Regions from separate parts of the Brevibacillus agri genome, predicted to be linked through region 2. Evidence: riboswitches for the same ligand, from Rfam matches in the RefSeq annotation. Region 2 holds a riboswitch; the other holds the start of a gene.

Region 1 (5,158 bases), 780 kb from region 2:
TTCCAATACGCCCAGCGCAAGCGGGTTGGAAGAAACGATGAACAGAGCGCCTTTGCCATGAGCAATCGGCTCGACCGCTGCCAAGTCTTCCACGTTTCCGAAGAAGTTAGGATATTGCACGATAACGGCCGCTGTGTTTTCGTCAATCAGCGCTTCCAGAGCTTGTGTGTCGGTTACGCCGTCGTTGTTGATGCCGACTTCAACCAGCTCTACGCCTTGACCGTACGCGTATGTTTTCAGAACGCCGCGCGCTTCCGGGTGCACAGCACGGGAAACGATGACGCGCTTTTTGCCAGTGTGACCAGCCGCCATCATCGCCGCTTCTGCCAAGGAAGTCGCTCCGTCGTACATGGAGGAGTTCGCTACTTCCATTCCGGTCAGTTCACACACCATAGTCTGGAATTCAAAAATGGCTTGCAGCTCGCCCTGGCTGATTTCAGGCTGGTAAGGCGTATAGGCGGTAAAAAATTCTCCGCGCAGCAACATGTGGTTGACTGTGCTTGGCGCATAGTGCTGGTAAACGCCAGCACCCAAAAAGTTGACGTGCGTGCTGAAGTTCACGTTTTGATTAGCCAGACGCGTGAAGTATTTCACCAGATCAGGCTCGGACAGAGCTTCCGGAATGTTCAGCGCCCCTTTGAAGCGCACTTCTTCCGGGATGTCTGCAAACAGTTCTTCTACACTGGAAATGCCGAGAGTTTCGAGCATTTCGCGCTTGTCCTGATCGGTTTGGGGCAGGTAGCGGTATTTCACGAACGTTGTCCTCCTCAAAATAGGATGTATAGTGGGCGATTGCTTAGTTTTTCGGACGTTTATAAAACGGAGCGGCGACAACCTCTGCTTTGAGGCGTTTTCCGCGAATTTCCACTTCCAGTTGGGTGCCAAGCGCCGCATGTTCGCTTTTCACGAGCGCCAATCCGACGTTTTTCTTCAAGGTAGGGGACTGCGTGCCTGTCGTCACTTCGCCCACCAGCTCTTCGCCGACGTAGACCGGATAGTGCGTGCGCGGAATGCCGCGGTCGATCATCTCGATGCCGACGAGCTTGCGCGGCGCGCCGTTTTCTTTTTGCGCCTTGAGCACCTCTTGGCCGATGAACGGCACTTCTTTGTCCACCTTCACCGCGAAGCCGATGCCTGCTTCAATCGGCGTGATGTCCTTGCTCAGCTCCTGGCCGTACAGCGGCAGCTTCGCTTCGAAGCGCAGCGTGTCGCGCGCGCCAAGTCCGCAAGGCAGAAGCCCGTCTTCCTTGCCCGCTTCAAGCAACGCGTCCCACAGTTCAGCGGCACGCTCTGCAGGCAGGTAAATTTCAAAGCCGTCCTCGCCTGTATAGCCTGTGCGGGATACCAGCGCGGAAATGCCAGCGACCTCTACGTCGCGCTCGAAACGGAAGAAGCCGATTTTCGACAGGTCTGTGGCGGTCAGCTTTTGCAAAATCGACTCGGCCAAAGGCCCTTGAATGGCGATTTGCGCCGTTTGCGGCGAAATGTTTTCAATCGTGACACCCGGAATCAGGTGCTCTTCCAGCCATGCAAAGTCTTTGTCAATGTTTCCTGCGTTGATGACAAGCAGGTAATGGTCGTCCGCGTATTTGTAAACGAGCAGATCGTCGACCGTACCGCCGTCCGGGTAGCAGAGCACGCTGTACTGCGCTTGCCCGACAGCCAGCTTGGACACGTCGTTGGTGGTGACGCGCTGCAAGTATTCGAGCGCACTCTCGCCTTTTACGTCTACTTCTCCCATGTGGGATACATCAAACAGACCTGCTTTCGTCCGAACGGCTTCGTGCTCCTGGCCAATGCTGGAAAACTGTACAGGCAGCTCCCAGCCGCCGAAGTCGATTGTCTTGGCGCCGTATTTTGCGTAGGAATCAAACAGTGGCGTTCTTTTCAGATTGGACATGTGTGGCACCTCCCAAAAACTGTTAGTCGGCATTTCTCCCCATGAAAAAACAGAGGCGAAAAAACGGGTACACCAAAAGAACGGTGCCCATTTCTCCTCCTCTGTCCTTGGTACCTGAGAGTTACCTTGCCAATCAAGCGCGGCGGGGATCACCGCGCTTGCAAGTTTCCCCTTTGGTGGCTCCGATTTCGAGCTCTCTCCAGAGTTGCGTCCAGTAGAGGTTCTTTTGCCTGAGAGATTCACCGTTCCCGGCTTGCTCCTTCGGCGCTGCAGTGGTTCGCGCAGTCTCTCCCTGCTACTATCATTCGCGTTGGTTAGATGGTCATACATAAGTTTTTGCTATGATTTCCATACTAATGAATGAACTTCCTCTATATCCTACCATGAGAGTCCGCCGTTGAAAATATGCAAATTAACAGTCAGATCAAGAAATACTTAACAAAATGATGAACACGATCATAAATGTTAAGTTTTTTGATAAAGCGCATGAAAGTTATGGCAGAGCTGTGTAAAGGAGTAACGTATATGCCGAATATTCCTGTTTCATTTGACACGAGCTGGATATCCCCGCTGACGGAGCGAATGCACGAAGACGGCCCCTGGGACAAGTGGGAGCTGTTCAAGCTGGCGCTGGAAGCGGAAGAGGCCATGGCTGTTCGCGAGTTCGATCAGTTGCAATGCCTGAAATACTTGCCGCTGCTCTCCCCGTTTCCCCACCAGTTGCAAACGGCGGAGCGAGTGCTCAACGACATGCGCGGACGCGCGATCCTCGCCGACGAGGTCGGACTGGGCAAGACGATCGAAGCCGGGCTGATTATGAAGGAGTACATGGTCAGGGGTCTGGCGAAAAAAATTCTCGTGCTCGTCCCCGCCTCCCTCGTCATCCAATGGACGAAGGAGTTGCAGCAAAAATTCGGGATTCCCGCCGTGGCGCAAAAAAAGGAGTACATGTGGCGGCAGCATGAAGTCGTCGTCGCCTCCATCGACACGGCGAAACGAGATCCGCACCGCCGCCACGTCCTCGACATCGACTACGACATGCTGATTATCGACGAGGCGCACAAGCTGAAAAACAAACGGACGCGAAACTATCAGTTCGTGAAGGAAATTCGCAAAAAATATTGCCTGCTGCTCACGGCTACGCCGATCCAGAACGAAATGGACGAGCTGTACAACCTGATTAATTTGTTGAAGCCGGGGCACCTCGGCCACTCCACGTCGTTTTCCTCCAATTACGTCGAAGGAAAGCGACAGTCGAAAAACAGCGACAAATTGCGCGAAGAAATTGAAAAGGTGATGATTCGCAACAAGCGAAGCGACGGCGGCATCCAGTTCACCAGTCGCCGCGTCCAGTCGATTCCGATTGAGCTGTCGCAGGAAGAGATGGAGCTGTACGAGGGCGTCACCCGCTTTGTGCGCGACCAGTACCAGACAGGAGCTGGCCTGTTCAACTCGCTCGCCTTGATTACGTTGCAGCGCGAGGTTTGCTCCAGCAAGGAAGCCTCGTTCATGACGCTGTACAACATGCACCAGCGCACCAGCGAAGACTCCCCCCTGCGCGGCCGAATTTTGGAGCTGGTGGAGATGATTAAGCGGATCGAGACGCATTCCAAGGCGGCCAAAACGGTCGAGCTGATCCAGGAGATCAACGACAAAGTCATCATTTTCACCGAGTACCGGGCGACGCAAAACTACCTGCAAAAATATTTGCATGACCACGGCATTACTTCTGTGCCGTTTCGCGGCGGCTTCAAGCGCAGCAAAAAAGACTGGATGACCGATTTGTTTCAAAACCGCGCGCAAGTACTGATCGCCACAGAGGCTGGCGGGGAAGGGATCAACCTGCAGTTTTGCAACCAGGTCATCAACTACGACATGCCGTGGAACCCGATGCGCGTCGAGCAGCGGATCGGCCGTGTCCACCGTCTCGGCCAGAAGCGGGACGTGCACATTTACAATTTGTCCACCGTCGGCACGATTGAGGAGCACATTTTGAAGCTGCTGTACGAAAAAATCGACCTGTTCGAGATGGTCATCGGCGAACTGGACGACATCGTGGAGCGGCTGAATCTCAACTCGTCGCTGGAAGAAAATTTGACGCAGATCATCATGGATTCCAAATCGGCCCGCGAAATGGCGTTGAAGCTCGACAACATGGGCCACGCCATCCGCGCCAGCAGACAGCAGCACGCATCCCCTGCCCTGTCGGAAGCGGCAGAGCAGTAGCAGAAAAAACGCACACAAGAAAAGAGGTTTCTCCTGATGCAAGCCAACCAGGTCAGGCAATTTGTAGAGCGCTACCTCGCGACTTTTTCCGCGCACATCGTCGAAGCCCACCCGGATTACTTGACGGTCAAGCTTCCGGTCGAGGTCGACAAGGATATCGGCAACCGCCCGTTTTACTGGAGCTGGGTCGACAAAATGAACCTGGCCTACCAGCCGCTCGTGCTCACCTTTGCGTTTCACCCGGACCGGATGCCGGACGGGCTGCGGGCCGAGCATCTGCATCTGGGCGCTGCGCGCATGCAGCAAATTTTTGCCTCGGCGAAAAAGCACGGGCGCTTTTTATGCATGTACGAGCAAAATACCGCTTCCTTGCCAAGCACCGGCAAGCGTCGCTCCACGCCGCTCGTTCCCTGGCTCGGGCTCAACCTGAAAGTATCGCTCATCTGCGACAAACGGCGCGACATCATGCTCTATCTCGGGATCAACCTGCATCAGCCGCGCCTCGTGCACGACTTTTCCTCGTTTTTGTTTCAGTTGACGCTTGCGCCCGCGATCCCGGACTACTTTTACACGCTCGACCGGAAGCTGTCTGTGGAAGACGCGCTGGAGCTGGCCCGGCAGGAGGTCGATGCGATCATCGCGCAGGAAGACCAGGAGTGGGCCGTAGAGGCGCGGGCGCGACTGACGGAGGAGCTGGACATCCTCGCCGCCTACTACGAAGAGCTGGCCCGACGAGAGCCGCCTGCCGAACAGAGCGAGACAGAAGCAGCCGAGGCGGAAGCGGTAGAGTCCCCGGAGCAAAAAGCCTCGATCCCGCTGCCTGCGCGCGACGCCGTCCCCGCCAGGGAGGCTGTTGTCGAAGCTGCGCAGACGCTTGACGAATACCGCTCTTCCGGCGGGCGAATCCTCGACTTTTTACGTGCCAATGGCGTCCAGGTGACGCCGCGCGAGGAAATCAACCAGGAGGAATGGAAAAAAAGCACGCCGGAAGAAGAAAAACAGCGACGGATGGACGAGCTGCGCTGGCAGTAC
Region 2 (5,158 bases):
ACATCGGCCCGCACATCGTAATGTCCGGCCCGATCAGGCTCATCAACATGTTGCGTCCGCCAAAAATCATGTGCGCCCGGTCCGGGTTGTAGTCGACTTTTTCATCGAGCCGCACTTGGTCGGACTCGGACAAAAGCGCTTTCGTCTTCAACACGTCGCCAAAGACGACGAGATACGTTGCGAACACAGCCGGAATCGCTGTAATGAAAAAGGAGAGCGACGGCAAGCCCAGCCCGAAGACGGTGTACTGCGACCAGAGCGTGGCGAAGTCCGGCTGGCTGAAGCCCCATTGAATGTCCGGCCACTTCGCTTCCCCGAACAACGGGGCGACGAACACCGCGAGCAAGATCGCAGGCAAAATCCCGAGGTTGCCGAGCAATGCCCACCCTTTCCCTTTTTGTTTCAACCCTTCAAAATGTTTGGAAAAAACGAGATAAAAGCAAAAGCCGATACAAATGGCAATCGTGTACGGGAACAGGTCGAACTTCCCGCCCTTTTCAAAAATCGAGGTAATCGCGCCAATCCCCGCGCCGAGAATAATCCCCGACTTGATCGCATTCGGCACGAAGTTGACTACCCGCTTCGCTAGTCCGGTGACCCCGAGCAAAATGGATAACAGCCCAAGCGTCAACTGAAAGGCGATCAGCGCGTACACCCGCTCCTGCCCTTCCGGAAACTGCTCGACAAACAGCACAATCAGCGGAATCGCCGGCGTAATCCAGCCGGGAATGACCGGATCGCCCAAGAGGTGGTGCAGCAAATACAAAAAGCCATTCAAAATGACAACGGCCAGTCCCACCTCAAACGGCATGCCCAGATGGTCGGCGAGCAGCGTGATCGCGCCGAGGTCGACGGCGCACATCAACAGTCCTTGCAAATAATCGGGCCATTCAAAGCGATAGTGTACAAACGGCAGCCGGATCTTGAACGGTCCGGCCGGAATGTACGGGGTTTCTTCACCCGCTCTGCGTTGTTTCCACTTCATACGATGTCCCCCTTTTAGTAAGCTGCTCGATAGATGTCTTCGATATCTTTTTTCCGCAAAGCGCGGGGATTGTTTTTCAAAAGGCGGGTTTGCTTCATCGCCTCTTCGGCCATCTCGGCGATCGCGGATTCCGGAATGTTGAACTCGCGTAGCGACTGCGGAATTTCCACGTAACGGCACAGGCGCGTCATCGCTTCAATCGCTTTTTCCGCCGCTTCGTCCAGGTTCAGTCCGGCGACGTTTTCCCCGAGCGCCTGCGCGATCTCCCCGAGCTTTTCCAGGCAGGCGATCTTGTTCGCCCGCATGACGTAAGGCAGCAAGAGCGAATTGCTCACGCCGTGCGCCATGTGGAATCGTCCGCCGAGCGGGTAGGCCAGCGCATGGACAGCTCCTACGCCCGCGTTGCCGAAAGCAAGTCCGGCCATCAGCGACGCGGTAATCATCGCTTCGCGCGACTCGATGTTATCCGGGCACGCGTACGCTTTCGGCAAGTGAACGGCAATCAGTTTCATCGCGCCAATCGCCAGCGCGTCCGTCACCGGGGAGGCGAACTTGGAAATGTAGGCTTCCACCGCATGCACCAACGCGTCCACGCCGCTCGCAGCGGTCACGCTCGGCGGGCACGTAAGCGTCATCACCGGCGAGACGATGGCGACGTCCGGCAGCAGGTAAGGGCTTACAATTCCTTTTTTCACTTGCTCTTTCGTATCCGACAAAATCGAGATATTCGTCACCTCTGAGCCTGTCCCCGCCGTAGTCGGAATCGCGATCAGCGGCAAGCCCGGCTTTTTCACCAGATTCGTGCCAAAATATTGCTCGATGCTGCCCTCGTTCGTCGCCATGACGGAAGCTGCCTTGGCGATGTCGATTGCGCTGCCGCCGCCGACTGCGATCAGGCCGTCGTAGCCCCCTTCGCGGATCATCTGCACACACAAGTCGACGATCTCGATTTCCGGCTCGGGGTTCACGTCCGAGAAGACGCCCGCCTCCATCGGCAAAAGCGCTTCCACCTGCGCGACTACCCCGGCCTGAATGAGAATTTTGTCCGTCACAATCATTGGACGCGCCACTTTCAGACGGGCAACCTCCTCGGGCAGCAGCGCCAGCGAATCCCGCCCTGTGACCAGTTTGTTTGCAGCGGCAAAAGTAGAAATGTTCATGATGTCACTCTCTCCTTTCTGTATGCCGCTACGTGAAAAGCAACTCCCGTGCCAAGCGGAAAAAAGCGGGTGCCAATTTCGCTCCGCCACCTGCGGGAAAAACGACCTTCCCCCCAACAGCGGCAAGCCTTTTCTCACTTTTTTGTCACATTTTCCGCAGCACAGTTTGTTTCGGCCAAAAGCAACCGTTTACATTCGCTGTTTGATTATAATTCAAATCAAACTTGCGCATTTGATTCATTATCAAATCAAAACTCATACCCTTCCCCTTTCGACACATCCGCTCACCTGGCTAGCGGAAAAAACGACGAATGATTGTCGTTTCCTGCTTGTCATCTGGCCTTCCGTCAATCAAAAATGTTTTATGTTTAAAATAATCTGTTAATTAGGAATTTTCATTTGACAACCTTTTTGGAATATTTTACTATCATAAGAACGCACGCGAATATCTGACGCGGATGAATATTGCGGGAGAGACTAAACTCGCCGTTTAGCACCGAAGGAGCAAATCCTGACCGCTCAGGACAAATCTCTCAGGTAAAAGGACAGAGAAAAGTAGGAACCGGTCTATTTTTCCCGTTCCTTTTTTTGTTGCAGAAAATAGGAGTGTTGTGCGTTCACCATGAAACAGCCGTTCCATTTGCCTCGAAAAAAGGAGGGAAAACTGCCGACAAAACCGCAAATTTTCTGCCTCGCTCAAAAATGTAAGCGTTTTTTTCGATGGAAGTAACTTAATGATGTATTTATGCTGGGTCGCTATGTTAAGATATGAATTATAAAGTTTCATAAACTTTTTGAAAGGTCGGCGGTTGGTTTTTTACCAACAGCCGCAAACGAATCAAACGCATGAGAAATGAGGGGGATCACATGCAACAGCAAAATTTGGCGAGGGGCCTGAAAAACAGGCACGTTCAACTCATCGCGATCGGCGGGGCCATCGGAACGGGATTGTTCCTCGGTGCGGGCAAATCCATTCACCTGGCCGGCCCATCCATCCTGTTTGCTTACTTGATTACTGGGATTATTTGCTTTCTGATTATGCGCTCGCTCGGTGAACTTCTCCTTAGCAACCTGAACTATCATTCCTTCGTTGACTTCGTAAAAGACTACCTCGGCAACATGGCCGCGTTCGTCACAGGCTGGACGTACTGGTTTTGTTGGATTTCGATTGCCATGGCCGACTTGACGGCTGTCGGAATGTACACGCAATACTGGTTCCCTGAGGTTCCGCAATGGATGCCGGGATTGATTGCGCTCGTCATCCTGCTCATCATGAACCTGGCAACGGTCAAGCTTTTCGGCGAAATGGAGTTCTGGTTCGCGCTCATCAAAGTCATCGCGATTCTCGCTTTGATCGCCGTCGGAATCTTCATGATTGTCAAAGGCTTCTCGACAAACTCCGGCGCGTCCAGCTTCAGCAACCTGTGGAGCCACGGCGGCATGTTCCCGAACGGCATCAACGGCTTTTTACTCTCCTTCCAGATGGTCGTGTTCGCCTTTGTCGGCATTGAGCTTGTCGGGCTGACTGCCGGGGAGACAGAAGACCCCGAGCGCGTGATTCCAAAAGCGATCAACAACATCCCGATTCGCGTGCTGCTCTTCTACGTCGGCGCTCTGATCGTCATCATGAGCATCTATCCATGGAACGCCATCATCCCGACCGAAAGCCCGTTCGTTCAAGTGTTTGCGGCTATCGGTATCGCGGCTGCCGCAGGTATCGTCAACTTCGTCGTGCTGACCTCCGCCGCTTCGGCATGCAACAGCGCCATCTTCAGTACAAGCCGTATGCTCTACTCGCTCGGCAAGGAAAATAATGCGCCTGCGTCCATGACCAAGCTGACAACGCGCCAGGTGCCTGCCAATGCCTTGTTCTTCTCGACTGTCGTCGTTCTCATTGCGGTTGTGTTGAACTACATCATGCCAGAAGGCGTCTTCACTCTGATTACGAGCGTTTCGACGGTCTGCTTCCTGTTCATCTGGGGCATTACCGTGATCTGCCACCTGAAGTACCGCAAGACAAGACCGGATCTGGCAAAAACAAACAAGTTCAAAATGCCGCTCTTTCCGTTTGCCAACTACCTGATTCTCGCTTTCCTCGCGTTCATTCTCGTCGTGCTCGCGCTTGCCGAGGATACGCGCGTGGCCTTGTTCATCACTCCGGTCTGGTTCATCATGCTCGTCGTGATTTACAAGCTGCGCAAGGCTAAAGTCGATCAGGTGAAAGTATTGGAAAACTGATCGCCAGCCAAACAAAAAAACACATCCGGCTTCCGATGTGTTTGCATGGCAAGGACAAGCATCCTGCGACTGCACCAGGCATTCGCAGGATGCTTTTTATTTGCTCGCTTCCGGCTCGTTCTCTACGCGCAGTTGCAGCTTTTTCATCTTTTGGACGAGTGCGCTCTGGCTGATGCCGAGCGCTTCTGCCGCCAACCGGGTCGTCTTGTGCGTCTGGATCGCCTTGCCGATCATGCTCCGCTCCAGACGGGCGACCGCTTCGCGCAAAGACGTCGGTTCTGCCTGCGGGAACACTTGCTGGAGAAAATTCGGCAAATCGCCGACGTCAATCGTGTCGTGAAAAGTCGTGACCACCAGCCGCTCGACCAGATTCGCCAGCTCCCTGATATTTCCCGGCCAGCTATAGTTCGTGAGCCACTCGTAGCATTCCAGTGTCATCGTCTTTTCTTCCTTGTATTTCTCATTGAATTTTTCCAGATACGACACCAAGAGCGGGACAATCTCTTCCCGGCGTTCGCGCAGCGGCGGCACCTCGAAGGTGACGATGTTCAGCCGATAGTACAAATCCTCGCGAAACAGCCCCTCGCGCACGAGTGTAGCCAGGTCGCGGTGGGTAGCCGTAATGATCCGCACGTCCACATGGCGGACTTCGGTGGAGCCGACGCGCATGAATTTGCTTTCCTCCACTACTTTCAACAGCTTCACTTGCAGCTCCAGCGGCAAGTCGCCGATCTCGTCCAAAAACAGCGTGCCGCGATGGGCGCTCTCCAAAATG

Evidence for each region. A riboswitch is a leader RNA that binds a small molecule or an ion and turns the genes downstream of it on or off. The one in region 2 is predicted to bind glycine.
Region 1: it holds a riboswitch for glycine, as region 2 does, so the genes downstream of both, gcvT (glycine cleavage system aminomethyltransferase GcvT) here and BA6348_RS21400 (amino acid permease) in region 2, are expected to answer to the same signal.

Annotation. Positions count from the first base shown of each region.
Region 1 covers NZ_CP026363.1:3,587,485-3,592,642, forward strand. Annotated here, with positions in the region: gene gcvPA (aminomethyl-transferring glycine dehydrogenase subunit GcvPA) at 1-753, opposite strand, end outside; gene gcvT (glycine cleavage system aminomethyltransferase GcvT) at 797-1,900, opposite strand; glycine riboswitch at 1,992-2,108, opposite strand; glycine riboswitch at 2,109-2,205, opposite strand; gene BA6348_RS17610 (DEAD/DEAH box helicase) at 2,426-4,126, shown strand; gene BA6348_RS17615 (YqhG family protein) at 4,163-5,158, shown strand, end outside.
Region 2 covers NZ_CP026363.1:4,363,583-4,368,740, forward strand. Annotated here, with positions in the region: gene BA6348_RS21385 (hypothetical protein) at 1-985, opposite strand, end outside; gene BA6348_RS21390 (iron-containing alcohol dehydrogenase) at 1,000-2,145, opposite strand; glycine riboswitch at 2,604-2,704, shown strand; gene BA6348_RS21400 (amino acid permease) at 3,013-4,383, shown strand; gene BA6348_RS21405 (sigma-54 interaction domain-containing protein) at 4,480-5,158, opposite strand, start outside.